Regions from separate parts of the Nicoliella sp. ESL1106 genome, predicted to be linked through region 2. Evidence: a T-box and tRNA genes for the amino acid it is inferred to sense, from the RefSeq annotation. Region 2 holds a T-box; the other holds one or more tRNA genes.
The links. A T-box is a leader RNA that pairs with one kind of tRNA and senses whether it is charged. The one in region 2 lies ahead of tyrS (tyrosine--tRNA ligase), so its partner is inferred to be a tRNA-Tyr.
Positions count from the first base shown of each region.

Region 1: it encodes a tRNA-Tyr, which carries the amino acid that the T-box ahead of tyrS (tyrosine--tRNA ligase) is inferred to sense. The anticodon was not compared.

Region 1 is NZ_CP196340.1:1,246,701-1,261,508, forward strand. Features, by position in the region: gene mnmM (tRNA 5-(aminomethyl)-2-thiouridylate-methyltransferase MnmM) at 1-215, shown strand, start outside; gene ACSVI6_RS05320 (MDR family MFS transporter) at 226-1,698, opposite strand; gene metK (methionine adenosyltransferase) at 1,761-2,954, opposite strand; SMK box riboswitch at 2,957-3,038, opposite strand; tRNA gene ACSVI6_RS05330 (tRNA-Leu) at 3,153-3,237, opposite strand; tRNA gene ACSVI6_RS05335 (tRNA-Cys) at 3,254-3,324, opposite strand; tRNA gene ACSVI6_RS05340 (tRNA-His) at 3,397-3,469, opposite strand; tRNA gene ACSVI6_RS05345 (tRNA-Trp) at 3,482-3,552, opposite strand; tRNA gene ACSVI6_RS05350 (tRNA-Tyr) at 3,559-3,641, opposite strand; tRNA gene ACSVI6_RS05355 (tRNA-Phe) at 3,647-3,719, opposite strand; tRNA gene ACSVI6_RS05360 (tRNA-Asp) at 3,767-3,840, opposite strand; tRNA gene ACSVI6_RS05365 (tRNA-Glu) at 3,883-3,954, opposite strand; tRNA gene ACSVI6_RS05370 (tRNA-Ser) at 3,968-4,058, opposite strand; tRNA gene ACSVI6_RS05375 (tRNA-Asn) at 4,064-4,136, opposite strand; rRNA gene rrf (5S ribosomal RNA) at 4,143-4,259, opposite strand; rRNA gene ACSVI6_RS05385 (23S ribosomal RNA) at 4,331-7,246, opposite strand; rRNA gene ACSVI6_RS05390 (16S ribosomal RNA) at 7,468-9,043, opposite strand; gene ACSVI6_RS05395 (peptidylprolyl isomerase) at 9,345-9,935, opposite strand; gene ACSVI6_RS05400 (VTT domain-containing protein) at 10,111-10,749, shown strand; gene ACSVI6_RS05405 (TIGR01906 family membrane protein) at 10,773-11,399, opposite strand; gene ACSVI6_RS05410 (TIGR01457 family HAD-type hydrolase) at 11,392-12,174, opposite strand; gene ACSVI6_RS05415 (YutD family protein) at 12,194-12,766, opposite strand; gene ACSVI6_RS05420 (bifunctional metallophosphatase/5'-nucleotidase) at 12,781-14,172, opposite strand; gene ACSVI6_RS05425 (metallophosphatase) at 14,187-14,795, opposite strand.
Region 2 is NZ_CP196340.1:60,956-75,763, reverse strand. Features, by position in the region: gene ACSVI6_RS00330 (D-alanyl-D-alanine carboxypeptidase family protein) at 1-1,114, shown strand, start outside; gene ACSVI6_RS00325 (class I SAM-dependent methyltransferase) at 1,157-2,353, opposite strand; gene ACSVI6_RS00320 (hypothetical protein) at 2,494-3,135, shown strand; gene ACSVI6_RS00315 (AI-2E family transporter) at 3,155-4,225, shown strand; gene ACSVI6_RS00310 (2,3-diphosphoglycerate-dependent phosphoglycerate mutase) at 4,289-4,981, shown strand; gene ACSVI6_RS00305 (hypothetical protein) at 5,065-6,786, shown strand; gene ACSVI6_RS00300 (polysaccharide deacetylase family protein) at 6,835-7,725, opposite strand; gene ACSVI6_RS00295 (glycosyltransferase) at 8,020-9,234, opposite strand; gene ACSVI6_RS00290 (MerR family transcriptional regulator) at 9,453-9,911, opposite strand; gene ACSVI6_RS00285 (MDR family MFS transporter) at 10,095-11,567, shown strand; gene ACSVI6_RS00280 (DUF4811 domain-containing protein) at 11,567-12,367, shown strand; T-box leader at 12,417-12,615, shown strand; gene tyrS (tyrosine--tRNA ligase) at 12,665-13,924, shown strand; rRNA gene ACSVI6_RS00270 (16S ribosomal RNA) at 14,314-14,808, shown strand, end outside.

The DNA.
Region 1 (14,808 bases), 360 kb from region 2:
CCATTCCAGCAATCAAGGCGTGCCTGGCACGGTTACAGCCAAATGGTATCATAACGATCGTTTTATACTATGGACACCCTGGGGGTAAAAATGAAAAAGAACTTGTAATTCAATTTTCTGAACAACTCAATCAAAAAGAGTTCACAGTATTAAAATATCAATTCATCAATCAGGTCAATAATCCACCCATTTTGATTGCCATCCAAAAAAGATGATGCCTAAATTCTAGGCAACATCTTTTTTACGATAGGTAATATTAATAATTAAAGCTAAAGCCACAATAACCGTCCCCACTAAAAAGACATCATGCAGGGAGTTATACAAAATATTTTTTAAATTAGGGAGTAACTTAGCCGGAAGTGTTGCTGCTGTGACTGGATCCATTAACTTGTTAATCATTTTAATTGAAGTTCCAGAAACTTGCAGGGTCCCGACCCTTAATGAAGTATTCATAAAGATTCCAAAAATTGCAATAAATAAGGTTTGTCCAACCGTTCGACACAAAACATTAAATGAAGTGGCAGCCCCAACATTATTGTCAGCAACTTTATTTTGTACTACGACAATCGGATTCGTAGTGGCAATCCCAAATCCTAACCCACAAATTGATGTTAATAAGATAAATAAATTAAATGCCATTGTTTGTGGAGCAAGCACTAATCCAAAAGCACCTATTAATACTAAAACGATTCCAATGGTCGTAACATCTCTGGAATGTAATCGCGTAATTAACCAACCTGATACAAATGAACCTAATATCCAAAGAATCGAGCTAGGTGTAATTGCTAATCCAGCAAGGGACGCCCTTAATCCCATTAATCCTTGAATCCAGTTGGGAACATAAACTTCAATACACATTACAAAGCCACTAATAAAAAACGTTACAATATTTTGAGCAACAAAGGAACGATGTTTAAACATGCCCATCGGAATAATTGGTTCGACACATGAATGTTCTCTTCGAATAAATAAAATAAAGCTAACGAACAAAATAACAAATAAAAACGCTAGTCGACCTAAATTAATATTGCGATCACCAATGAGTTGAATCATTGCCATCAAGGATAATAGAATTACTGCTAAATAAATCGTCCCTAAGTAATCAATATTCATTGTCTTTCGATCATGATCTTCATTCAAATAGAATGCAATTACCCCTAATATAATTAAACCAATTGGAATATTTAATAGAAAAATCCAACGCCAATTAAATGTATCAACGATAAATCCTCCCAATAATGGTGCAATTACAGCTGAAATCCCCCACCCTGCTCCGTTTAAGCCAATTACTTTAGAACGTTTGGAAAATGGATAGATATCAGCAATTATTGCATATGAAATGGGTAAAATCACGCCCGCACCAATTCCTTGAATTGCACGCCAAATAATCAACGTTTGCATACTAGTAGCTAATCCAGATAATAATGAACCAGCAATAAAGACACTCAATCCAGTAATTAAAACTCTTTTTCTGCCAAGTTGATCAGATAATTTCCCATAAATGGGGGTTGCAACTGAACTGGTTAATAAATAAATAGAAAAGACCCAATTCATTAGTGAAACTCCATGTAGTTCTCCAACGATCGTTGGCATTGCTGTTGACACAATTGTTCCTTCGATCGAGCTTAAAAAAGTTCCAACAAATAACGCAATTGTAATAATTAAGGTATTCTTTTCACTATTTTGTTCGTTATTCATATTTCCACCTATCTTAAATAATAAAAAGCCCACCCGTTAATATAGGTGGGCTTTTTATTTAATTATTTATTAAATAATGATTTTAATTCATCAACTTTATCTGTGTGTTCCCATGGTAGATCAACATCAGTTCTACCAAAGTGTCCATAAGCAGCAGTTGGTTCATAAATTGGTCTTTGAAGATCAAGCATTTTAATAATTCCAGCAGGTCTCAAATCAAATACCTTTCGAACAGCTGTCGTTAAAGCTTCCTCTGAAAATTCACTCGTGTCATAAGTATCAATTGAAATCGAAACAGGTTCTGCAACCCCAATGGCATAAGCAAGTTGAATTTCAACTTTATGAGCAAGCCCTGCTGCAACGATATTTTTAGCAATGTATCTTGCAGCATAACTAGCAGAACGGTCTACCTTAGTAGCATCCTTACCTGAAAAAGCTCCTCCACCATGATGAGCAGCCCCACCATAGGTATCAACAATAATCTTTCGACCAGTTAAACCAGCATCACCCTGTGGACCACCAATTACGAAACGACCAGTTGGATTAATGAAATACTTGGTTTTATCATCGAGTAAATCATTAGGGATAACTACTTTAATGACTTTATTTATAATATCTTCCCTAATTTGATCTAAATTAGCCTCTGGACTGTGTTGAGTACTAATAACAACTGTATCAACTCTAAATGGTTTATCGTTGTCATCATATTCGACCGTAACTTCAGCCTTAGCATCAGGTCTTAAATAAGAAATGGTACCATTTTTTCTAACTTCTGCAGTTTTGCGCATCAATTTATGGCTAAGTGAAATTGGAAGTGGCATTAATTCAGGAGTTTCGTCAATCGCATACCCAAACATAATTCCTTGATCACCAGCACCAATTTTATTTAAAATATCGTCGTCTGATCCTTCACGGCTTTCAAGAGCATCATCAACCCCTTGTGCAATATCTGGTGATTGTTCATCAATTGCAACCATTACAGCACAAGTATCAGCATCAAAGCCTAAAGAACTGTTAGTATAACCAATTCTTCTAATTGTATCTCTAACTACTTTCTGAATATTTACATATGCAGTCGTAGAAATTTCACCAAATACAAGCACTAATCCAGTTGTGACTGAAGTTTCACAAGCAACCCGTGCATTTGGATCCTTTGCAAGTAGTGCATCTAAAATTGCATCACTAATCTGATCAGCAATTTTATCTGGATGGCCTTCAGAAACAGATTCTGAAGTAAATAAATGTCTTTCTCTCATAATATATTAATTCCCCCTAATTATTTTGGTTACAAGGCAGCTTCACTGAATGTGAATCCTATCGGGAATAGACTCATAACTATATAAGAGTATCATAAAAGTAATCGAATTAAAAGAATGGTATGATTCAATTGTTCAAAAATTAATCAAAAGCACAAAAAAAGATTCTCATAGTAAATATGAGAATCTTTTTTAAGATACCGGAGGTGGGGTTCGAACCCACACGACCTAAACGGTCACTGGATTTTGAGTCCAGCGCGTCTGCCAATTCCGCCACTCCGGCAAAAAATATAAAACAAAGGCGGTAACCGGATTTGAACCGGTGATAAAGGTTTTGCAGACCTCTGCCTTACCACTTGGCTATACCGCCATTTCAAACTATTAAAGAAAGTTATCACCATGGGATAAAGCCTAATAATCAAACTATTTAGTTTGAATTAAGGGCGGTATGTGGGAATCGAACCCACGCGTGTCGGATCCACAAACCGATGTGTTAACCACTTCACCAATACCGCCATAGCATTAAACAGGGATAGTAGGAATCGAACCCACATCAACGGTTTTGGAGACCGGTATTCTGCCCTTGAACTATATCCCTAAATTATGGAGGGGAGTGGATTCGAACCACCGAACCCGAAGGAGCGGATTTACAGTCCGCCGCGTTTAGCCAGACTTCGCTACCCCTCCGTAAATGGCGCGGGACAGAATCGAACTGCCGACACACGGAGCTTCAATCCGTTGCTCTACCAACTGAGCTACCGAGCCAAAAAAATTGCTAGGGTAAATATTTAATTTTTGAATTAATCAAAAAACGGTCCGTACGAGACTCGAACTCGTGATCTCCGCCGTGACAGGGCGGCGTCATAACCAACTGGACCAACGGACCATTTTTTTGCAATTTTATATCATTAGTAAAATTAATTACTAATGACCCGTACGGGATTCGAACCCATGTTACTGCCGTGAAAGGGCAGTGTCTTAACCACTTGACCAACGGGTCATACAACATAGTATGGAGAGTGAGGGATTCGAACCCTCGAAACAGGCTTTAACCCGTTTACATCATTTCCAATGATGCTCCTTCGGCCTCTCGGACAACTCTCCAAGAACTCCGGCAGGCGGGCTCGAACCGTCGACAACCTGATTAACAGTCAGGTGCTCTACCAACTGAGCTATGCCGGAATAATTGCGTGGCAACGTCCTATCCTTGCAGGGGGCGATCCCCCAACTACTTTTGGCGTTCAAAAGCTTAACTTCTGTGTTCGACATGGGAACAGGTGTATCCTTCTGGCCATCATCACCACACTATTTATCTGTGAGAACTTCGTTCTCTCAAAACTAGATAATATTTTATTCTTCCGTGAGAACAACCTTACTTGGTTAAGTCCTCGACCAATTAGTACTGGTCCGCTCCATGCATCACTGCACTTCCACTTCCAGCCTATCTACCTGATCATCTTTCAGGGGTCTTACTTCCATAAAGGAATGGGAAATCTCATCTCGAGGTGGGTTTCACACTTAGATGCTTTCAGCGTTTATCTCATCCATACATAGCTACCCAGCGATGCGCCTGGCGGCACAACTGGTACACCAGCGGTATGTCCACTCCGGTCCTCTCGTACTAAGAGCAGCTCCTCTCAAATTTCCTACGCCCGCGACGGATAGGGACCGAACTGTCTCACGACGTTCTGAACCCAGCTCGCGTACCGCTTTAATGGGCGAACAGCCCAACCCTTGGGACCAACTACAGCCCCAGGATGCGATGAGCCGACATCGAGGTGCCAAACCTCCCCGTCGATGTGAACTCTTGGGGGAGATAAGCCTGTTATCCCCAGGGTAGCTTTTATCCGTTGAGCGATGGCCCTTCCATACGGTACCACCGGATCACTAAGCCCGACTTTCGTCCCTGCTCGACCTGTATGTCTCGCAGTCAAGCTCCCTTCTGCCTTTACACTCGTCGAATGATTTCCAACCATTCTGAGGGAACCTTTGGGCGCCTCCGTTACTGTTTAGGAGGCGACCGCCCCAGTCAAACTGCCAACCAGACACTGTCTCCCACCACGATCAGTGGTGCGGGTTAGAGTGTTCATACAGCGAGGGTAGTATCCCACCAATGCCTCCATCGAGACTAGCGTCCCGACTTCTATGGCTCCTACCTATCCTGTACAAGCTATACAAACACCCAATATCAAGTTACAGTAAAGCTCCATGGGGTCTTTCCGTCCTGTCGCGGGTAACCTGCTTCTTCACAGGTATCTCAATTTCACCGAGTCTCTCGTTGAGACAGTGCTCAGATCGTTACGCCTTTCGTGCGGGTCGGAACTTACCCGACAAGGAATTTCGCTACCTTAGGACCGTTATAGTTACGGCCGCCGTTTACTGGGGCTTCGTTTCTGGGCTTCGCCGAAGCTAACTCATCCACTTAACCTTCCAGCACCGGGCAGGCGTCAGCCCCTATACTTCATCTTACGATTTTGCAGAAACCTGTGTTTTTGATAAACAGTCGCCTGAGCTTTTTCACTGCGGCTGCACATAGTGCAGCACCCCTTCTCCCGAAGTTACGGGGTCATTTTGCCGAGTTCCTTAACGAGAGTTCACTCGCTCACCTTAGGATTCTCTCCTCGACTACCTGTGTCGGTTTGCGGTACGGGTAGTTAACTACTAACTAGAAACTTTTCTCGGTAGTGTGACATCAACGACTTCCCTACTAAATTTCGGTCCTCATCACACCTTGTCAACACGGTATTAAGCATTTGACTCAATACCTGACTTAGTGCTTGAACATCCATATCCAACAGGATGCTACGTTTAGCCTCCTACGTCCTTCCATCGGTCAAACATAGTTAACTAGTACAGGAATCTCAACCTGTTATCCATCGCCTACGCCTCTCGGCCTCGGCTTAGGTCCCGACTAACCCTGGGAGGACGAGCCTTCCCCAGGAAACCTTAGTCATTCGGTGGATCAGATTCTCACTGATCTTTCGCTACTCATACCGGCATTCTCACTTCTAAGCGCTCCACCAGTCCTTACGGTCTGGCTTCATTGCCCTTAGAACGCTCTCCTATCACGCAACATAAGTTGCGTCCACAATCTCGGTAATATGCTTAGCCCCGGTAAATTTTCGGCGCAGGATCACTCGACTAGTGAGCTATTACGCACTCTTTAAATGGTGGCTGCTTCTGAGCCAACATCCTAGTTGTCTATGCAACTCCACATCCTTTTCCACTCAGCATATATTTAGGGACCTTAATTGGTGGTCTGGGCTGTTCCCCTTTCGACGGTGGATCTTATCACTCATCGTCTGACTCCTGGATATAAATCAATGGCATTCGGAGTTTATCTGAATTTAGTAACCCAAGACGGGCCCCTCACCCAAACAGTGCTCTACCTCCATGATTCTCGACTCCAAGGCTAACCCTAAAGCTATTTCGGAGAGAACCAGCTATCTCCAAGTTCGTTTGGAATTTCACCGCTACCCACACCTCATCCCAGCACTTTTCAACGTACACGGGTTCGGCCCTCCGGTGTGTTTTACCACACTTTCAGCCTGGACATGGGTAGATCACCTGGTTTCGGGTCTATCACAACATACTATGGCGCCCTATTCAGACTCGCTTTCGCTACGGCTCCGACTTTTCATCTTAACCTTGCATGTTATCATAACTCGCCGGTTCATTCTGCAAGAGGCACGCTATCACCCATTAACGGGCTCTAACTGCTTGTAGGCACATGGTTTCAGGAACTATTTCACTCCCCTTCCGGGGTGCTTTTCACCTTTCCCTCACGGTACTGGTTCACTATCGGTCACTAGGGAGTATTTAGCCTTGGGAGATGGTCCTCCCGGATTCCGGCAATGTTTCACGTGTATTGCCGTACTCAGGATCCTGAACTGAGGGAATTAGATTTCGTCTACAGGGCTATCACCTTGTGTCGCAGAACTTCCCAGATCTTTCGACTATCTAATTCTTTGGTAACTCAAATGTTCAGTCCTACAACCCCACCGAGTAAACTCGATGGTTTGGGCTGTTCCCCGTTCGCTCGCCGCTACTGAGGGAATCGAATTTTCTTTCTCTTCCTGTGGGTACTTAGATGTTTCAGTTCCCCACGTCTGCCTTTCAATGAGTATGAATTCGTCATTGAATAATAAACGATTAAATTTATTGGGTTTCCCCATTCGGAAATCTCCGGATCAAAGCTTACGTACAGCTCCCCGAAGCATATCGGCGTTAGTCCCGTCCTTCATCGGCTCCTAGTACCAAGGCATCCACCATGCGCCCTTAATAACTTAACCTATTACCACGTAGTGGTATTTGGTTAATTGAGTAAATACGAATAAAACTAATTTAAAAAACTCAAAATAACGCGGTGTTCTCGGTTGAAATTGTATTTAATACAATTCAATAATTTGGAAAAATTAAAATATTATCTAGTTTTCAAAGAACCAAGTTTGAGAGTAGACCTCTCAAAACTAAACAAAACTATGACTGTGTAAGGTTCCGAATTATTCCTTAGAAAGGAGGTGATCCAGCCGCAGGTTCTCCTACGGCTACCTTGTTACGACTTCACCCTAATCATCAGTCCTACCTTAGGCGGCTAGCTCCTCAAAAGAGGTTACTGCACCGACTTTGGGTATTACTAACTCTCATGGTGTGACGGGCGGTGTGTACAAGACCCGGGAACGTATTCACCGTGGCATGCTGATCCACGATTACTAGTGATTCCAACTTCATGCAGGCGAGTTGCAGCCTGCAATCCGAACTGAGAACGGCTTTAAGAGATTAGCTTGACCTCGCGGTTTCGCAACTCGTTGTACCGTCCATTGTAGCACGTGTGTAGCCCAGGCCATAAGGGGCATGATGATTTGACGTCGTCCCCACCTTCCTCCGGTTTGTCACCGGCAGTCTCACTAGAGTGCCCAACTGAATGCTGGCAACTAATAATAGGGGTTGCGCTCGTTGCGGGACTTAACCCAACATCTCACGACACGAGCTGACGACAACCATGCACCACCTGTCATCCTGTCCCCGAAGGGAACGGCTAATCTCTTAGCTTTGCAGGAGATGTCAAGGCCTGGTAAGGTTCTTCGCGTAGCATCGAATTAAACCACATGCTCCACCACTTGTGCGGGTCCCCGTCAATTCCTTTGAGTTTCAACCTTGCGGTCGTACTCCCCAGGCGGAATGCTTAATGCGTTAGCTGCGGCACTAAAGGGCGGAAACCCTCTAACACCTAGCATTCATCGTTTACGGCATGGACTACCAGGGTATCTAATCCTGTTTGCTACCCATGCTTTCGAGCCTCAGCGTCAGTTACAGACCAGACAGCCGCCTTCGCCACTGGTGTTCTTCCATATATCTACGCATTTCACCGCTACACATGGAGTTCCACTGTCCTCTTCTGCACTCAAGTTTTTCAGTTTCCGATGCACTTCTCCGGTTAAGCCGAAGGCTTTCACATCAGACTTAAAAAACCGCCTGCGCTCGCTTTACGCCCAATAAATCCGGACAACGTTTGCCACCTACGTATTACCGCGGCTGCTGGCACGTAGTTAGCCGTGACTTTCTGGTTAAATACCGTCAAAGCTTGATCATTTCCTATCAAACTTGTTCTTCTTTAACAACAGAGTTTTACGAGCCGAAACCCTTCTTCACTCACGCGGCGTTGCTCCATCAGACTTGCGTCCATTGTGGAAGATTCCCTACTGCTGCCTCCCGTAGGAGTATGGGCCGTGTCTCAGTCCCATTGTGGCCGATTACCCTCTCAGGTCGGCTACGTATCATTGCCTTGGTAGGCCATTACCCCACCAACAAGCTAATACGCCGCAGGTCCATCCTAAAGTGATGCAAACGCATCTTTCAAACAAAAACCATGCGGTTTTTGTTGTTATGCGGTATTAGCACTTGTTTCCAAATGTTATCCCCCGCTTTAGGGCAAGTTACCTACGTGTTACTCACCAGTTCGCCACTCACTTCGATGTTAAGTCAAGTTAATGCAAGCATCAACTATCATTAACGGAAGTTCGTTCGACTTGCATGTATTAGGCACGCCGCCAACGTTCGTCCTGAGCCAGGATCAAACTCTCATCTTATGATGAAAAGCTTAACGTTAGCTCTTCTTAATTTTGTTACTTTTTAAAGCGAATTGACTTCGCATAAGTTTTTTGTACTTCATTTAAAATGAAGTTCCTTACACATTTTTTGTCATAATTTTGTTCAGTTTTCAAAGATCTACTTCAGTCAGCTTCTTTTATGATTTGAAACTAACTATTAAATGTTATCACAAAGTGTTGATTAATGTCAACATCTTTTGAATTTATTTTATAAATCAATCGATGTCTTTATGACAACAAAAAATATCTTAACAAGATTAACAGTTTAAGTCAACCCTTTTTATTTAGAAATTTTAATTTGATCAATTAAAACATCTTGCAATGGTTTGTCAGCTGAATCAACCTTAACATTAGCTATCTTGTCAACAACGTTCATTCCACTAACCACTTGGCCAAAAACAGTGTGTCTAAAATCTAACCACGGGGTCCCACCATTCTTCTTATAAGCATCAATAATTGGTTTTGGAAAATTAGCGTCTTCAAGTTGATTTAATATTTCAGCATTGATTTTCTTACTTTGAACAATAAAGAATTGACTTCCATTTGTATTCGGACCAGCATTAGCCATCGATACTGCACCACGAATATTATAGAGTTGATCAGAAAATTCATCTTCAAATGGTTGATGCCAAATACTTTCACCACCATTACCCGTTCCGGTTGGATCGCCAGTTTGAATCATAAAATCATTAATCACCCTATGAAAGCTACAATGATCATAATAATTAGCATTAGCTAATTCAACAAAATTTTTTACAGTATTAGGGGCTTCATCAGGAAATAGTTGAATTTTAATGTTTCCCTTGCTGGTTTCGATAGTAGCATATAACCCATTTGCTTTATTCGTTTCTAATTGTGGGTATTCAGTCATTTTAATCCTCCTACTTGTTCAAAATTAATTAATCAAACACTAAATATTATCCATGGTTTTGCAGATAAAATCAAATGCTATCTTTTATTTTTTTATAAATTAGATTGCAAAAGCGAATCGGCTATTACCTTTTCTGCTAGAATGTAATTACTAAAATTTATGAGGAGCGAGTCTTTTGGGACAATTAATCGATTTCACACTAAACATTGATAAACATATTATCAATATTGTTAACAACTTTGGAAACTGGACTTATTTAATTTTATTTCTAGTCATATTAATTGAAACTGGTGCAGTCATCCTACCGTTTTTACCGGGGGATTCATTATTATTTGCTGCTGCAGCACTATCTGCAAATGCTAGTTATTCTTTAAATATTTGGATTTTTATTGGATTATTTTTAATTGCATCAATCGCTGGAGATTCAATTAATTTCTTAATTGGTTCGAAAGTAGGAACAAAAATGCTAAATAACAAATGGGTGCAAAAAGTAATTAAACCAGAACAGATCGAAAAAACAAACTACTTTTTTAAAAAGCACGGTTCTGCAGCAATCTTTTTAGCTAGATTTATGCCGATCATTCGGACATTAATCCCATTCGTTGCTGCTAGCAGTAAAATGAATTACAAACGATTCGCTATCCACAACATTCCTGCATGTTTCACCTGGGTATTAATATGTTGCGGTGCTGGATACTTCTTCGGTAATATTCCTTTTATCAAAGAACATTTTTCAGCAGTTATTTTAGGAATTATTTTGATTTCATTAATGCCAGCGATCATCGGGCTAATCAAAGAAAAAATTAGTAAATAAAAACCACCGTAACGGTGGTTTTTTTATTTTAGATCGCGTTTACCAAGATAATACAATAAGCAATTTAAAACGGCGATGAAAATAATTAATAGCAAAAATGATTGAACGAAAAAACCAATTGGCAGTGCATTAATAATGGGATCGTAATCGGGATTAAAAATCCAATCTTGGTTTCTAAAAACCAATTTGTGAAAAAGGATAAACCACTTATCAAAATTAACTAATACAACCGTTACCAATGCTAATAACGTAATCATTAACACCTTAATCGGTACCATCATTCTCCATCGCTGCTTTAACAATGATAATTTTATTATTCCCCTCAAAGTAAACAACCCTGAAACAACCATAAAAAGATTGTTGAAAATAATTAAATGTTTAACATCACTAAAATGCTTGATTCCATTAGCAGTTGAGGCAAAATGATGAAATTTTAAGTGTTGATAAAAAGGATTTTGAATATAGTTTATGATTCTTAAATAATCACCCATAATAAAATTCGCTTTGATTCCAGTTGACCGTTCTAAATTCATTAAATGAATATCAATCCAGTAAAGCGGTGTTAAATTAACGACTAAAAAAATTGCTAAACTTAAACAAAAAAGCTCTAATAATAGGCAAAAAAGATAATCTCGCCAATTGCTAATCATTAGTTAATTTCCAATCATCCAAAGAATTAATTTGCCAAGTTGGCTTAATATCCTTTTGAGCAATCTGTTCTCTAGTTGATACTCCTGTATATACTAATAAAGTATCAATTCCGAAGTTGATTCCAGCCGAAATATCAGTCATATAGTTATCACCAACCATCACCACTTCTTCTTTTTTTAAGCCAATAATTTTTAAAGCATTTTCTAAAATGATTGCCTTAGGCTTTCCGATTAAAGTGGGAACAGTTTGAGTTGCATAACGAACTAAGTCTACTAATGATCCAGCACCTGGCAACATTCCGCGTTCATTTGGGATATTAGTATCTGGATTGGTTCCAATGAACTTAGCCCCATGTTGAATCGCAAGGGTCGCTACACAAAATTTTTCATAAGTGACCTCAGTATCTAATCCAACTACTACATAATCAGGATCATCACTAGTAATTTCAAAATTGCGGGCTTCAAGTGCATCTACCAAACCTGTTTCCCCAATTACATATGCCTTACGATGAGTAGCATCTGCATCATCATTCATAAAATCAGCAGTCGCTAGCCCAGCTGTATATACATTTGATTCATCAACATGAATATCGTGGTTTTCTGATAAATTTGCGACCACATCCCTAGGTAACTTGGTCGTATTATTAGTAACAAATAAAAACGGAATTCCTGCTGCCTGAAGCCGCTCAATAAAACGCTTAGCCGCTGGAATCCTTTTTTTACCAGCATAAATGGTCCCGTCTAAATCAATAAAGTATCCCTTATAACGTTTCATAAATTAAATTGATTCTCCTTTACTTTTGCTTCTGTCTAATTTTGAAATGTCGTTTGCCCTTTTCCTTTGATTCAGAAACGATCATTGACTTTCGTTTTTCCAACGGCGGCTTTCTTTTAGTCACTTTCTCCTCAATAAAAGCATGCTTAGCACTTGTCCTCCGACTGCGGCCTCGATTGCTATTGGTTGAGCGACTATTACGATTACCCCTCCGTTTAGTTGGTTTTACTCTCTTTACTTCTTGATTGTGTAAAATAAAATATGGAGCACCAAAATTACAATATTCAACTAAAAAATCGCTTACTGCACTAATCTTATTAGTCGGATTAACATTTCGATCATCAGAATAAAAACCCGTTAAACGTAGTTGACCATATCCAATATCACCCAAAATATAATCATACTTACTAAAAAAGGTATTGTAAGCAAGCCTTAATTCTTCAATATCGAACGCTTCGCCCTTATTCGTAACTAATTGATAATGATAGCCATTAATCAATAAATCCGTATCATTCGTTTGGCTAATTTCTGCCAATGGTTTTCGACTGGTTCGACTTTCTTCAAATAGTTCTTCAATTTTGTTTCGGTCCAAGATACTCCTCCGCTCTAATTTTTATTCAGTGGATATTGAGTTGCTAAATAATCACTGAAGACATCCCGTAATGGTTGATCATAATACATGTGATTCTCACCCGCAATTGATACAGTTGGAAAAAATGGAATAAATAAATAGTGGTCCAACAATGCGATCGAGTAGCGTTCTTCATTTTTTACCACTGTCCCATCAAATTTTACAATATCATTTTCAGCATCATATTCAATCCCTGATAACTCTATTTTACCAAAAATATCACCTCGAAAGCCCATTCCCTTTTGCGGAAAACGACTTAAAAAGCGTTTATTTTTTTCAACTTCCCTCATCAAGCGCCATAAGTTATAGCCACTTAACGTCGTTTTCATTACATGCATAGAATGGGGCAGCAATTTATGAATTTGATTTTTATCAACTACCCCCGCTGGTAAATCGGTCAAAAATAAACCCGCATTGATAATTGCCGCCTTAGTGCCTGCCTTGTGTTTCATTGCAGCGAGCCCAATTTGACTGAATTCTCCACCATGAACCCAGTCCATCTTCATCTGATGGTCAATTGCTGCTACTTTGCGGTTCGCCAAGAGTTGCTCGCCCTTTAGTTCATATCCATCAATTTTGGCTTGATCACTAGCCAGTGTCGGTAAATCAGCTGTTTTTACAACGGAAGCCGATTTACTTATGACTTTATGATCATCGCCAATTTCTAGTTTTACCGTTCCAACATAATGACCCCACTTTTCACAACCAGTAAGGAGGGTATCATTATCCAATTCACCATTTACTAATAAGTGATGCGTATGTGAACCGAAAATAACATCAAATTGAGGATACTTAACTGCATTGGAGCGATCATTTCCAATCCCTAGATGCGATAACATAAACAAGACATCATATTGGCCCTTATATTGTTCAAGCATTTTTTGAATGGCCACTTGCTCATTAATAGGCTGCCACCCCACTAGCGGATAGGTCAATATGTATGGAGCTGTGAACCCCATAATCAATACTCGCGTCCCCTGCTTCGTTACGATTTGCTTGACGGGTTTAGCCCATTTCGGTTGTTCGCCAGTCTTTAAATCCTTTAAATTGCCCAACACAACGTCAAAATTCGCATCATCATAAAGATGATTCATTTGAGAATGTGTATTCGTGAGCCCCTCGTTATTACCAATCGTAACGGCATCATATTTAACTTCGTTCATTAGATGGATGTTGGCTTGACCGTTAGTCGCTTCCGTTAGTGGGTGGGCCCGATCAAAAGCATCTCCAACGTCAAAAACTAACACCTGATAACCATCAGCCTCTAATTTATTACGCTGGTTATTGATGTAACGTCTAATCTTTGGCCAATTTTCAAAATGTGAATGCATATCATTGGTATGCAGAATTGCTATTTTTTCTGTCAACGAAATCATCCCTTCTAATGTCTTTTTGCAAAATCAATTGCCTTTTGCTCAATTATCGTTTCGATTTCTGCTTCAGATAATGGGGCGCCAAATGGGGGGCGCTTTGCCAGGTAATCCAATTCTGGACTATCAATGCCGACGTTAATGTTCTCCTTAATTGGAACTGCGTAATGATGAATATGCCCATGTAAATTAATGATTTGATGAACAATTCCTAACATCATTGGGTAATGAGTCATATAGTATTGCCGATGATTGAACTTAATGATTACGCCTACGTCATGGAATTGAAACTTAGGTTTTCCATTCACAATAAAATTATGTTTATCTAAGTACTTAAAAAAATCACGACTATCATGATTACCCTTGATCAAAATTAAATTACCGTTTAATTGTTTAAGCACTTCAAAAATCTGTCGATAGGCTTCTTTTATGGGCTTAATAAAATATAGGGCAATGTCACCTAGATGATAAACGGTATCGGTTGGCTTGACGCGTTCATTCCAGTTTTGAATAATGGTTTGATTCATTTCAAAAACATCTTTGAACGGCCGTGGTGCAAAGTCATTAAAACCTAAAATATCCTTATGAAAAAAATGCGTATCTGCTGTAAAATAATTCATCTCAATCACCCTC
Region 2 (14,808 bases):
TCAAATGCTATATTCTAAGAACATCAATAAACCAATGGCATTAGCCTCGATGAGTAAATTACTGTCTTTGTATATCGTTAGAAAAGCAATTGCAGAGGGCAAAATTAGCTGGGATCAAAAGGTTCCAGTATCCTCTGCTTTACATAAATTAAGTGTTGATACCACATACGCTAATGCACCGTTAGCTGAGGGAGAGCACTATACAGTTAGACAAATTTACCAAGCGTCATTTGAATCAGCTAATGCTGCAATGATGTCATTAGCAAACCTAGTTGGTGGCTCAACGCAGAACTTTACGCTCATGATGCGCAAAACGGCTAAGCAGTTGGGGATTACCGATGCTAAGTTATATACTGCTTGTGGTTTAACCAACGGGGAAGTTGGTAAAGCCCTTGGCATGCCAGATGCTAATGATAACGATGAAAATAAGATGTCTGCGCGTGATATGGCGACCATTGCAAAGCAATTTATTAAACAATTTCCAGATGTTTTAAATAATACTTCCGTTAGTGAGTATACATTAGGGGGCAAGACCCTAAGGAATGGTGACTACATGTTACCAGGGGGAAGTGAGTACGATAAAACCCTGCCAGTTCAAGGGCTGAAGACCGGGACTTCTTCTACTTGTGGGGGAAGTTTTATTGGAACGACTAATCGGGATGGACACCGCATTATTACCGTTGTGATGCATGCTTCCAATACGATGCCTACCGATCCTGGTCGCTTTATCCAAACTAAAAAAATTATGAACTATGTTTATGATAACTACCGCTATGTAAGCCTTGCCAACGGCTCAACCACCGCTTATCAAAAAGTTGCGGTTCCCGATGGTAAATCCACTAGCGTTAAAGTTAAAACCAAAGCACAATTTAATTACTGGATTGATAAAAATGAAGCTGGTTCTAATGTAAAATTAAATTTGGACGATAACGTCAAGGACGGTAAGGGGATTAAAGCTCCAGTGAAGGCTAATCAAAAAATTGGGAATTTAACGTTTACCGATTTTAAGACATTAAATAATAAACAATTATCAGTGCCAATGGTAGCTAGCAATTCTGTTGATGAAGCTAACATCTTTGTTCGATTCTGGCGCGGCTTGACTAATCTATTCTAAAAAAAGTGATGATAACATTAATCGTTATCACCACTTTTTTAATTATTTACTTGCTGGCTTGTTTTTATCATCGTACATGTATTCGCGAGTCATTGGTAAAGCATGTCCAGATGGTCCCTTTGAGATTAAGTATTGGATAACATCGATATTTCCAGCTTTAAATGATGCGGCACAGGCTTGTAGGTATAAGTCCCACATCCGAATAAAGCGTTCGTCGAATATTTTTTTAACTTCATCCAAGTGCTCATTGAAATTATGATCCCAATGTTCGAGAGTCACTTGATAATGTCTCCGCAAGGTTTCTAAGTCAAAAATTTGCATTCCATTTTCAACAATATGGTCAATATTTTCCGTTAATCCAGGAACATATCCCCCTGGGAAAATGTACTTATTGATCCAACCGTTGTAGGCACCACCTTGTTGTCTGGTGATTCCGTGAATCAACGCCACCCCGTTTGGCTTCAAGTATTTATTAACGTATTTGAAGTATTCACCAAGGTTTTCCTTCCCAACGTGTTCGAACATTCCAACTGAAGTAACGTAGTCAAATTGTTCATCATGATAATCACGGTAGTCACGGAGGTAAACGGTTGCAACATCTTCTAAGCCTTCATCTTGAATCCGCTTTTGAACGTAATCATATTGTTCTTTACTGAGGGTAATTCCAGCAACGGTCAAGCCGAATTCCTTAGCAGCAGTTAGCATTAAGGTTCCCCAACCACAACCAATATCAAGAAGGGTTCTTCCTGGATTAGGATTGAGTTTTTTGATGATGTGTCTAACTTTATTCATCTGTGCTTGTTCCAATGTGTCATCTGGGTTTTCCCAGTAGGCACATGAGTATGTCATTGTTGGATCGAGCCAAATCTTATAAAAGTCGTTTCCAATATCGTAATGACTTTGGACATCCTTCATACTTTCTTTTTCACTGTGTGATTGTTTAGGCAAGAACTTGATGAACTTGCTGTTACGCATGAAACTGCCCGCACTTTCGTAAGCTGAGGTAACTAAATCTTCAATATTACCGTCAATCTCAATTTTGCCATCCATATAAGCTTCACCAAGTGCAATTGAAGCATTTTTGGTAATTTGTCGAATGGGAATTGCTTCCTTAAATGTGATGTGAGCCTGGGGTTCACCCTCACCATAGACTTCACTTTTACCGTCCCAATAAGTTACTTTAACAGGCATATTAAAGCTTCTTTTCAAAAACTGCCGATAAAAAGGTTTTTCTAACATAAATAAACAAATCCTCTCTAGAAATTTAACTATGAATAATATTATACGCTTATTTATTAATTTTTTGGAAGGAATGTATTCTATTTTACTACTGGAAAAATGGTATAATTGAATAAAATAAAGTATAAGAGGGATTAGATATGAAAAAAATATTGGTAGCGATTGTTGCCATTATTGTAGTTGGATTGTTTGGCGGCCTTATGATTAATGGCCATAGTTCCAGTAATCATGAAGCTAATTCATCCATCAGTAAGGGTAATCAGGCAATTCAAAATCGGCAATATCACCAAGCAGTTGTAAATTTTAAGCAGGCATTAGATGCTCAGCCTGATAATCAAGTTGCACTTAAATCGCTTCAGCAGGTACAGACCATTCAAGCTGCTGATACTTTTTATAATGCTCAACACTTTGTAACCGCAATTGCCCAGTATCAAAAAGTAGCTAGTTTGAAGCAGTCATCATTACTGGTACAACGGGCAAACGAACAATTAAAAAATAGTGAAAATTTATTGAACGGTGCAATTGAACTAACGGGCATTTATAACCAATCATTACGGCTTAACCATTCTAAAAAATATGCTCAATCAGCGAAATTATTACAACAAGCATTTACCAATGGCAATTTAAATAATAGCTATTTTAAGAATATTACCGATCGAATTAAAGCGTTAAGAACTGCTAATTCAGCTAAAAAAATGGATCGGGCAGCCGTTACGAATCGCTTAGCAATCCGTCCACAAACCATCAATCAATTAGAGAGTGGACAAGTTCTAAATAACTAATCAGAATAGGAGAATTTGAATGCATTTATGGGATCAATTTATTGAAAACGTGAGATTACGGAGATTGGTGGTGTTATTAGCAATCATTTCCGTCCTCTACTTGGTCCGTGGAATGATGACGATTATTTTACTAACTTTTATATTTACGTTCTTAGTAACCACCATTGTTAATTGGATTTGGAAATACGTTAAAATTCCTAAGTCGTTATTAGTATGTATTATTTATGCTACGATCGTAGTATTAGTATCATGGGCCTTAGCAGTTTATGTTCCCCAAATTATCGAACAAGCAATCATGGGGATTAAATCATTGATTAATTTCTACCAGAGCCCTAATGACATAACTGGACAAGATAGTGAGATTCAGGCTTACATTGCTGATTTTTTGTCTAAGTTTAACGTTGTTTCGTTTCTAAAGGGGAGTGCGAATACTGTCTTTGAATATATTACCAGTATCGGATCAGTCAGTGTTTCAGTTTTTATTTCTTTAATATTGAGTTTCTTTTTTACACTGGAAAGTGATCGAATGGCTACCTTTTCCAAGAAATTTTTGACGAGTAATATCGGTTGGTTATTCCAAGATATTTATTACTATGCTCAAATTTTCGTTAAGACGTTTGGTGTTGTTTTAGAAGCACAGTTATTTATTGCGATTTGCAATACCATTTTAACGACCATTGTGATGGCAGTAATGGGGTTACCACAACTATTGATACTAGCATTATTAGTGTTTTTCCTTAGTTTAATTCCAGTGGCTGGGGTAATTATTTCATTTATTCCATTATCATTAGTTTGTTACTCTACTGGCGGCATTTACGATGTGATTTATATGATCATTACAATTATAGTGGTTCATGGAATTGAAGCATACGTATTAAACCCAAAGTTTATGTCATCGAGAACTAAGCTACCAATTTTTTATACCTTTGTTGTTTTGATTGTTGGTGAAAAAATTTTTGGTGGCTGGGGATTGATTGTGTCTGTTCCAATTTTTACTTTTATTCTCCATATATTAAATGTGCAACGGGTCGACAATCATCCCAATGATGAAGTAAAAATCATAAAAAAATCTAAATCTACTGAAAAATAATGATAGATGGTGTATCATTGTTATGAATTCTTTAATTATAAAATAGAAAGAGGTTTGGAACTTATGGCAAAATTAGTATTAATTCGTCATGGACAAAGTCAATGGAACCTTTCTAACCAATTTACTGGTTGGGTTGACGTTGATTTAAGTGACAAGGGTGTTGAAGAAGCTAAGAACGCTGGTAAATTATTGAAGGAACACGGTCTAGAATTTGACTATGCATTTACTTCAGTTTTGACCCGTGCGATTAAGACTTTACACTTTGCTTTAGAAGAATCAGACCAACTATGGATTCCTGAAACTAAGACTTGGCGTTTGAACGAACGTCACTATGGTAAGTTACAAGGATTAAACAAGAAGGAAACTGCTGAACAATATGGAGACGAACAAGTTCACATTTGGCGTCGTTCATATGACACTCTTCCTCCACTTCTTCCAGATGACTCTCCATACTCTGCAAAGAAGGACCGTCGTTACGCTGACTTAGATCCAAACTTGATTCCTGCAGGTGAAAACCTCAAGGTTACGCTTGAAAGAGTTATGCCTTTATGGGAAGATCAAATTGCACCTAAGTTATTAGACGGTAAGAATGTAATTATTGCTGCTCACGGTAACTCACTTCGTGCATTAAGCAAGTACATTGAAAGAATCAGCGATGATGACATCATGGACTTAGAAATGAAGACTGGTGAACCAGTTGTTTATGACTTTGACGACAAACTTAAAGTTACTAACAAGACTAAATTAGACGACTAATTTATTATAATTAAGGTAATTGATTTACTATGTCTAAATCAATTGCCTTATTTTTTATACAAATTTTGATAGGGAAGTTGATCATGAAATCACTTAATAACAAAATTAATTGGCGAACTACGTGGCCATACGGAGTCATTTTGGTTATTTCATTATTAGCAATGTTTCCACAATGGTACACTAATGCCGCTTATGTAGGAATCGACTCACTTTTTCATATGAATCGATTCTATGATGCAATGATGCAAATTAAAACTGGTAGCTATAGCTATTTTCAATCATTTTTCGGATTTGGCCAGTCTGGTAGGGTGGTTAACGCCGTCTATGGACCATTATTTGCATATTTTAACGGTTTTTTGCTACTTATTAGCAAAAACTGGGTTAATTATCAGCTAATAAGTTCAGCGTTATTATTCATTATCAGTGGCTGTTTAATGTACCATTTATCAATTAAAAACAACGTTCAGCAGTTATGGGCGCTAGTAATTGCTGGATGTTATATGTTTTCGACCCCCATCTTGTATTGGATCAATGGGCAACAATTTACCGCATGGGGAGCGGCTTTTGTTCCATTAATAATGCTATGTGGAACTGAAATGATTCGCACCAGACGGATTGCTTGGATTAAATTGGCCCTTTCGATGACTTTATTGCTCGAAATTCATAACATTACTAGTGCGATTTGTGCATTAGCGTTAATTCCATTTTTTGTGACAGGGTTGGTTATCACAGATGATCGTAAACAAATGTGGCAATCACTTTTTAAATCAATTGGCCTAACGTTATTGTTGTCATTCAACGTTTGGGGTGGGATGTTAGAACTATTTTCTTCCAATCATTTGTTGCCCGTGCTGCCAGATTTACATTTAGCATCTGATTCTTTGTTTGCCCCCAACGGCACCACTAGGCTTCAGTACAGTACGCTGTTCTTATTTGTAATTGCAATCTTATACCTAATTATTAGATGGAAGCACATTGATTTAACTACTCGGGTTATTATTCTGAATGGAACATTTTTTCTATGGATTCCGACCTTCCTTTTCCCGTGGACATTGCTATCTAAGCTAATCCCAGCGGTGGACTCCGTGATTCAAAATCCGATTCGGTTTTTAGTGATCCCGTACGTTTTATTATATTTGGCGATTGGAATCCTGCTTTCTGATAAAAGCATCAATTGGTCTCGTTATGTAATTGGGGGCATAACGATTTTACTAATGCTACTTGTGATGTATAAGGACTTTAGTCATGTTTTAAGTAAGAGTCGTTACTTTAATTCACACAAAGTAATCATTAGTACTCGTAAAACGATTATTAGAACGTCCGATCCGAATAGATTACGTTCAGCATTGCGTTCTGATGATCCGCAAAGAATTTTGCAGTTGGTAATTAAGGCAACCCCAGATTATATGCCAGTGAAGCAAAAAATTTCAGTATTTGAATATCAAAAATTTAGTCCATATATCAAGTATCGTAAATCAATTATCAAGCCGAATATAAATCATGATTATCAGGTTAAAAACGGTATAATGACTGTTAAATGGACAAATAAGAGTAATCATACTCAACCCCATAAGTTAGCGGTTGTTAAATATGCCCACTCAATCATAAAATTAAATGGGAAACAATTAAAAACCGTTAAGACCGATTCAATCGGTGCGATTACTGTAAATGGAAAACCAGGAGTTAATCATTTAACGATTCAATACCAAAGTGCTGGTTGGTTTAGAGGCCTTATTTGGGTTTCAATCATTGGCTGGATCGGTTTAATTGGTTATGGTATTAAAAGGTTGATTAAACGCTCTTAAGAGCAAATAAAAAGGTGTGCTAGAATTTAATCTAGCGCACCTTTTATTTTATTTGGTTGAGAACCATTTTTGAATACTTGGCCAAGAATCATTATTAATGATCATTCTTGGGGTGTACATTAAATTAGTCTTGTCGTTTACAATTCCAGTATTCAATGTAGCGATCCATTGGAGATTTTGAGAGTTTAAGAAATTAGTTGTTTTATCGGTTCCACCACCATAAGGATAGGCAAATGAAGTTCCGAATTGTCCCGTTTTTTCATGCATAATTCGTTGACTAGTGATAAAGTCACGTTTGAAGTGATTATATTCGTCCGGTCTTTGAATAATTGGGATTAATCCACGGGTTAGGTAGTGCATATTGTTAGTATGCAATTCTAGACTTTGTAAGTTACCGGCTTTTTTCTTGGCTTTTAAAATATTTTTCCAAGTAGCGAACTTAGATCCTTCACGATAACGACCTGTATTTCCGGTAACAATGAAAGTGGTAAACGGGAAGTTATATTTTTCCATTACTGGCATTGCATTTTCAATGGTTGAACGGTCAATATCGTCGAAGGTTAGGACGGCATATTTACCCTTAATTGGTTCTTGATTACTAACCATTTCATACATTTGTTGACCGCTAATGACCTTAATTCCATGATCTTTAAGAAACTTCATTTGTTTCTTGAACTCAGTTGTAGTAACTGCAAAGTCATGGAGTTGTGAGTTATCAGATAGTGATTTAACAACATTAACCCCTAAATCATCATTAATAATTCGGTGATAACAAAAAACTAAAATCCCATTTTTTTGTGAAGCAGCTTGTGCTTTTAATGCATAGTTAGTGTTTTCACCCTTATCGTATTGAACCGTTCTGTGAATCGTTAATGACATTCCAAGAACGATTAGGATTGCAATAATCCAAACAATAATTTTACGAGTTCTTCGTGTCATTTTTTAGATTCCTCCGCATTTTTTTTAATCTATAAAAGCTAAAAATAATAGTTCCAATTCCAAAAAATAAAATTGTATATAGTAGCCCAAAGTAAAATCCGTAGTCTAAGTTAAGAAGTAAGTAGTAAGTAACTAGATTATCTGTGTATAAATCAAAGATAAATCCGTAGTTAACGTAGAAAATAAATAGCACTGCTGACCATAGAGCCGCAAATAAACAAAAATTCCAAATTCTTCTTTTAATACTGATCTTTTTACGAATTACGAAATTATATTGTGGTTTATTTTCCAATTTTAGCGCCCCCGATCCGGACTACGCCATGTTCCAACATGTTCTGGGTCTAAGAAGAATGAAATCATAGCATAGATACAACTAATCAAATTAATGATCCAATAATACATAATGTAAGCAGGGATTAGTAAGAAGTCCCCCCAACTCATAAATGTTGCTTTCTTTGAGAAAGAAAAACTGATTAAGAACTGGGTGAAACTGACCATTAGCATGAATAGTAAAATATTACCATCAAGGGTCAAATTGCGATCCAAAATAAATGTAAGGATGTAGGTAATTGTACTTAGCATTGTAACCACTGCCCACGTGTTACTTACGATTGTTTCAGATAGTAAAAACTTTTCGCTAAAACTACCATGAATCAACATATCACGGTTACCAGCGAGTACTTCTAAACCACCACGCGCCCATCGCTGTCTTTGTTTGATTAGGTTTCGAACGCTTTCTGGAACTAAAATCCAACAAATAATATTGGGGTTATATAATACTTCCCAGTGGTTACGATATAATCGCCATGTAATATCAATATCTTCGGTCATGACCTTCGTGTTCCAACCATTAACCGATTCAACGGCTGTTTTTCTAAAACCAACAATAACTCCTGAAACGGTAGTGATCTTACCAGTTAAGAATGATTCTGCACGCTTAATGATATCGATAACACCGATGTATTCCAGTAATTGAAGGCGGCCCAAAATAGTAGTTCGATTTCTAACAACTGGTTTTCCAGCAACGGCACCAGCCTTAGGGTTATTATTTAAAGTTTTAACAACGTACGAAAGTGAGTCTGGATCTAAAACAGAATCAGAGTCAATTCCCAATAGGTATTCTCCACGAGCAGCTTTCAGCCCTTGGTTCATAGCATTTGCTTTTCCCTGGTTAACGGGGATGGCAACGATTTGGATATTAAATTGTGATTTGTATTGATCCTGTAATCGATGCATTATTTCTAAAGTATCATCTGAACTTTTATCATCGATCAATACAATTTCATAATTTTTATAGGTTAAGTTAGCAAGTGACTTAACCGCTTCTTCCAGGGTATCATGCTCGTTATGAGCAGGTACTAATATTGAAACCAACGGTTTACGATCGGAATCGTTATCTTGAGTATGATGAAGTGTCCACTCCTTGAAGATACAACCAACGATCCATACGACTGACACCATTACGGGGTATCCGAATATAAAATCGCTAATCATTTTACTGAACCACATAAATTGTTTTCCTCCTTGAAAACTGGGAAGGTAATCTTCCCGACGAAAGATTTGCATTGGGATTTAAGCAAATATAAATTCGAGCTTATCGCAACAAGTTTATTATTGCATAATCCTTTTTATCATACCATATTTTAGATTGCTTATCGCTTGGAATCACATAATTTTATGAATGAAAAAACTTCCAATTATGAAAACAATAAATTGGAAGTTTTAAATTAATTATTATTTTTAATATAAGCCTTAATTTCATCTCCATCATCAACAAAGTAAATTGATTTGGAAGGATCGTCGTTTAAACATCCCATATTGATCGCGGGTTTATCATCAACAGTTCCGATTTCTTTGATGCGGTTCTTTAGCATGCGGGCGATGACGATGTTGTAATTAGTAAAATTACTGGCTTTATCAGCAGCGGCATTGAGAGTGAAACCTGATTCTAAATATGATTTGATTAGTTCGATTTTCATGAGGGTGTGGTAAGAATATTTGCGATTCTGATTTTTAGAACACTTTTTGGATCGAATGTACCCACATTTTTCCCAGTAGCGTAATTTACTCTGGGGGATATCAGTGTAGCTTGCGATTTCACCGATGCCAAACAGAAAGTCTTCGCGTTTGAATAGGTTAAAGATTCTGCTTTTGACTTCTTTAAATGTATCGTCTTCTCTATCCATGATTAATGAGCTCCCCTTTCTAACTTAATTAAAATCAACTTTAATAATATATAATGATTATATAACATATAAGCCTATTGTCAATTTAGTTGACAAAATAAAATGCTAGTGCTAAATTAGATAGTGAAGAAAGTAATATTTGATATCTATTTTATTTATTAATTAGAAAGAAGGAATGTTCTAATGGATAAGCCGTTAGATCAAAAGGGAAACCCATATAGTAGAACTCTACTTGTGTTGTTCCTTTTAATTGGTACTTTTTGTACCGTGTTGAACCAAACGCTATTGGCGACTGCATATCCAAAGCTAATGGATGTGTTTAACATTGATACTTCCACAGTTCAATGGTTGACCAGTGGTTTTTTGATGGTCAATGGGATTTTGATTCCCGTTACCGCTTGGTTATCCAGTCGTTTTAATACCAAGTGGCTTTACATTTCAGCAATGGTGATCTTTGAAGTTGGAACGGTAATGTGTTTCGCTGCGCCAAACTTTGCGACATTATTGTCAGGGCGTTTAATTCAAGCCGTTGGGGTTGGAATTTCAATGCCAATGCTACAAACAATCATGTTATCAATTTTCCCACCTGAAAAGCGGGGGACTGCAATGGGGCTATCCGGAGTTGTAATTGGATTAGCACCTGCAATTGGTCCGACTGTTTCTGGTTGGATTATTGTGAATGCGCAATGGCGTGATCTCTTTGGGATGATCATTCCAATTATGGCATTTGTGATTATCGGTAGTTTATTTGCCATGAAGCCAATCTTACCAACTAGCAAGACGAAGCTCGATTTCCCTTCATTACTATTATCAACGATTGGTTTTGGGAGTGCGCTATACGCATTTTCATCCGTTGGTGATAAGGGATGGGGTAGCGCCGTTGTTATCTCCACGTTAGTTATTGGAGTCATCTTTGTGATTGCATTCATTATGCGTGAATTCAAGACTAGTAATCCATTGGTGAATTTAAACGTATTTAAATCCAAACAATTTACAATTGGCTCAATAATTGGAGCCCTTGCAATGATGTCTTTGATTGGGTTTGAAATGATTCTCCCATTGTATTTACAAATCGTTCGTGGTTACAACGCGTTTCATTCCGGATTAACGCTATTAGCCGGAGCAATGATGATTGGGGTATTGAGTCCATTTACCGGTCGAATTTTTGATAAGTATGGGGCTCGTTACTTAGGAATTAGTGGTTTCTTACTATTAACAATTGGAACGATTCCATTCTTCTTCTTAACTACTGATATGCCAATCATGTACGTGGTAGTGATTTACGCCATCCGTTCTTGTGGGATCGCAATGTCAATGATGACGATTACTACCTATAGTATGAATGCGTTAGATGTTAGTATGATGAATCATGGGACTGCTGCAAATAATACGTTACGGCAAATCGCTAGTTCAATTGCCACTGCGGTAATGACTTCCGTTTTGACCAACGTTACTAATAATGCCAAACCAGCCCATCATTTACTAACTGTTGACCCATTACAATACAAAGATAAAATGCTAAATGCTGTGTTGAGTGGTTATCATTCCGCTTTCTTAGTTGCATTTATCTTTGGTTTGATCGGGTTAGCATTCACGTTCATGCTGAAAAAGGGTAAAAGTATTCCAGAAGCTAAGGTTGAAGGAGGTCGTCAATAATGATTATTATTCTATTAGTGATCGTTGCGATCCTATTCTTCATCTCTTGGAATTTATTAGTAGGCAAGCAACCACTTCATTTGATTTTAAATATTATCTTTACTGCATTGTTGATTGGTGTAATGTTCTTATCAGTTGCCAACTTTAAGTACCACTATGGGATGCATAAGGTGGTTTCTACCGATACTACTACTAAGGTTGCTTCCTTATCACCTAGTCTTAATTTAGTTGTTGACCAACCAGTTGGCCAAAGTAATAGTAAGGATAAGGCGATTGTATACAAGAGCGGTAGTGCTAAGAAGACGGTTAAACCGGATACTGACGTTACTAACGTAGTAGTGAAAAGTAGTAACTTAAAGCACGCTAAGTTAGTGACCAAGACAGTTCGTTGGGAATACAAGAATAGCTTTGAAAGATTTATGTATGGATTAGCCCAAAAGTCATCTGTTTATCATAAGACCAACACACTCTACGTACCAAAGGATTGGTTAGTGCTAAATGCTAAACAGGTCAAGGCATTACCAACCATTATGAAGCAAGAACAAGCTAAACTACAAAAGCAATCTGGTGCTTCTCAAGCTCAACAACAAGCTGCATTACAGCAACAAGTGCAAGCATACGTTCAAAAAGAACTCACTTTAGCTGAAAAGGAAGATCCTTCAATGAATGCTGGTGAAAAAGAAGCAGTCGTTAAACAAGCTACTGCTGCTGGTAAGAAGAAGGTCGAAGCTGAAGCAAAAGCAGCTGCACTTAAAAAGTTATTACCATCAGTCCAAGCTCAATTGGACAAAATTAAGTAATTAGTTTATTGACAAAACAGCAGTTGGTTATTATGATATTGGTAATTAAACAAATGCTGAGAAGTAGTTCTAGTATCAAATGAATTTGAGAATTCAGAAACTTAGCGGGGCTGTGAGCTAAGCAATTCATTTGAGAAATTACACCTATGGAGCGTGCATATTTGCCGGGTCATTTCGTTATTAATGGTTAGAGTGATCATTATAAATGATAACTTGGGTGGTACCGCGGAACTATTTTCGTCCCCTATGGCTTATTAAGCTGTAGGGGATTTTTTGTTATCTTAAGGAGGAAATGAAATGGATATTATCGATGATTTAAAGTGGCGTGGCGCCATTAATCAACAAACGGATGCAGAAGGTTTGAACGAACTAGTTAATGAAAAGAAAATCGGACTATACGCTGGAATTGACCCAACTGGTGACAGTATGCATATTGGGCATTTAATTCCATTCATGATCTTAAAGCGTTTTCAATTAGCGGGACACCATCCAGTGATCTTAGTGGGTGGGGCAACCGGCTCAATTGGTGATCCTAGTGGTAAAAAGGCTGAAAGAAAGTTACAAACGATGGACCAAGTTAAACATAATGAAGAAGCCTTAACTAAGCAAATGACCAAGTTATTTGGCCAAGACGGTAGTTTTACGATCGTTAATAACTATGATTGGCTTTCCAAGTTCACGCTACTAGACTTTCTTCGTGATTACGGAAAGGTATTCAACGTGAATACGATGTTGAATAAGGAAGTCGTTGCTAGTCGTTTGGATGCTGGGATTTCATTTACTGAATTCACCTACCAAATTTTACAATCGATGGACTTCTTACACCTCTTTAAGAACAACGACGTACAACTTGAAATTGGTGGGTCTGATCAATGGGGTAACATTACCTCTGGAACTGACCTAATTCACAAGATGGAAGGTGCCGATGCGAAGGTATACGGGCTTACGATTCCATTGATGCTTAAGTCTGATGGAACTAAGTTTGGTAAGACTGCAGGTGGAGCAGTTTGGTTAGATCCTGAAAAGACAACTCCATACGAATTTTACCAATTCTGGATCAATCAAGATGATCGGGATGTTGTGAAGTACTTGAAGTACTTTACGTTCCTTAGTCATGAAGAGATTGAAGAGTTGGCTGAAAAGGTGAAAACAGAACCTAAGAAACGCGAAGCCCAAAGAAGATTGGCTGAAGAAGTTACTAAGTTCGTCCATGGTGAAAAGGCAGTTGAAGAAGCTGAAAATATCACCAAAGCTTTATTTACAAATGGAATCAAGAATTTAACCGTAAGTGAAGTTGAACAAGGTTTTAAGAACATGCCAAGTGTCGACGTTAGTTCTGAACCAAATGATATTATTCAATGGTTAGTTGATGATACTAAAATTGAACCATCAAGAAGACAAGCTAGGGAAGATGTCAAAAATGGTGCGATCAGAATTAATGGTGAAAAGGTTGATGATGTTGAAGCAGTAATTAACCCGAACGATAATTTTGATGGTAAATTCGTAGTTGTTAGAAAAGGTAAAAAGCGTTACTACTTAGCACGAGTTACTAAGTAGAAGTTTGATTGATGGGCCATGGTTAATAATTTAGCCATGGCCCATTTTTTATTTAGCAAAGTCATTTCAAATTAATTTTATTTTTTATGTTGACATTAAAGTTTGAACGCGGTATATTATTACTTGCGTTATTCATTTCGACTAACAACTTTCAAAAATTGTTCAAAATTAATTTTAAAAAATCGTTGACATCCAGTTAGCAATTTGATATTATTAAATAGTTGTCGTTAAGAGCGACGCACAAAAGTAGATCTTTGAAAACTGAACAAAATTATGACAAAAAATGTGTAAGGAACTTCATTTTAAATGAAGTACAAAAAACTTATGCGAAGTCAATTCGCTTTAAAAGTAACAAATATTAAGAAGAGCTAACGTTAAGCTTTTCATCATAAGATGAGAGTTTGATCCTGGCTCAGGACGAACGTTGGCGGCGTGCCTAATACATGCAAGTCGAACGAACTTCCGTTAATGATAGTTGATGCTTGCATTAACTTGACTTAACATCGAAGTGAGTGGCGAACTGGTGAGTAACACGTAGGTAACTTGCCCTAAAGCGGGGGATAACATTTGGAAACAAGTGCTAATACCGCATAACAACAAAAACCGCATGGTTTTTGTTTGAAAGATGCGTTTGCATCACTTTAGGATGGACCTGCGGCGTATTAGCTTGTTGGTGGGGTAATGGCCTACCAAGGCAATGATACGTAGCCGACCTGAGAGGGTAATCGGCCACAATGGGACTGAGACACGGCCCATACTCCTACGGGAGGCAGCAGTAGGGAATCTTCCACAATGGACGCAAGTCTGATGGAGCAACGCCGCGTGAGTGAAGAAGGGTTTCGGCTCGTAAAACTCTGTTGTTAAAGAAGAACAAGTTTGATAGG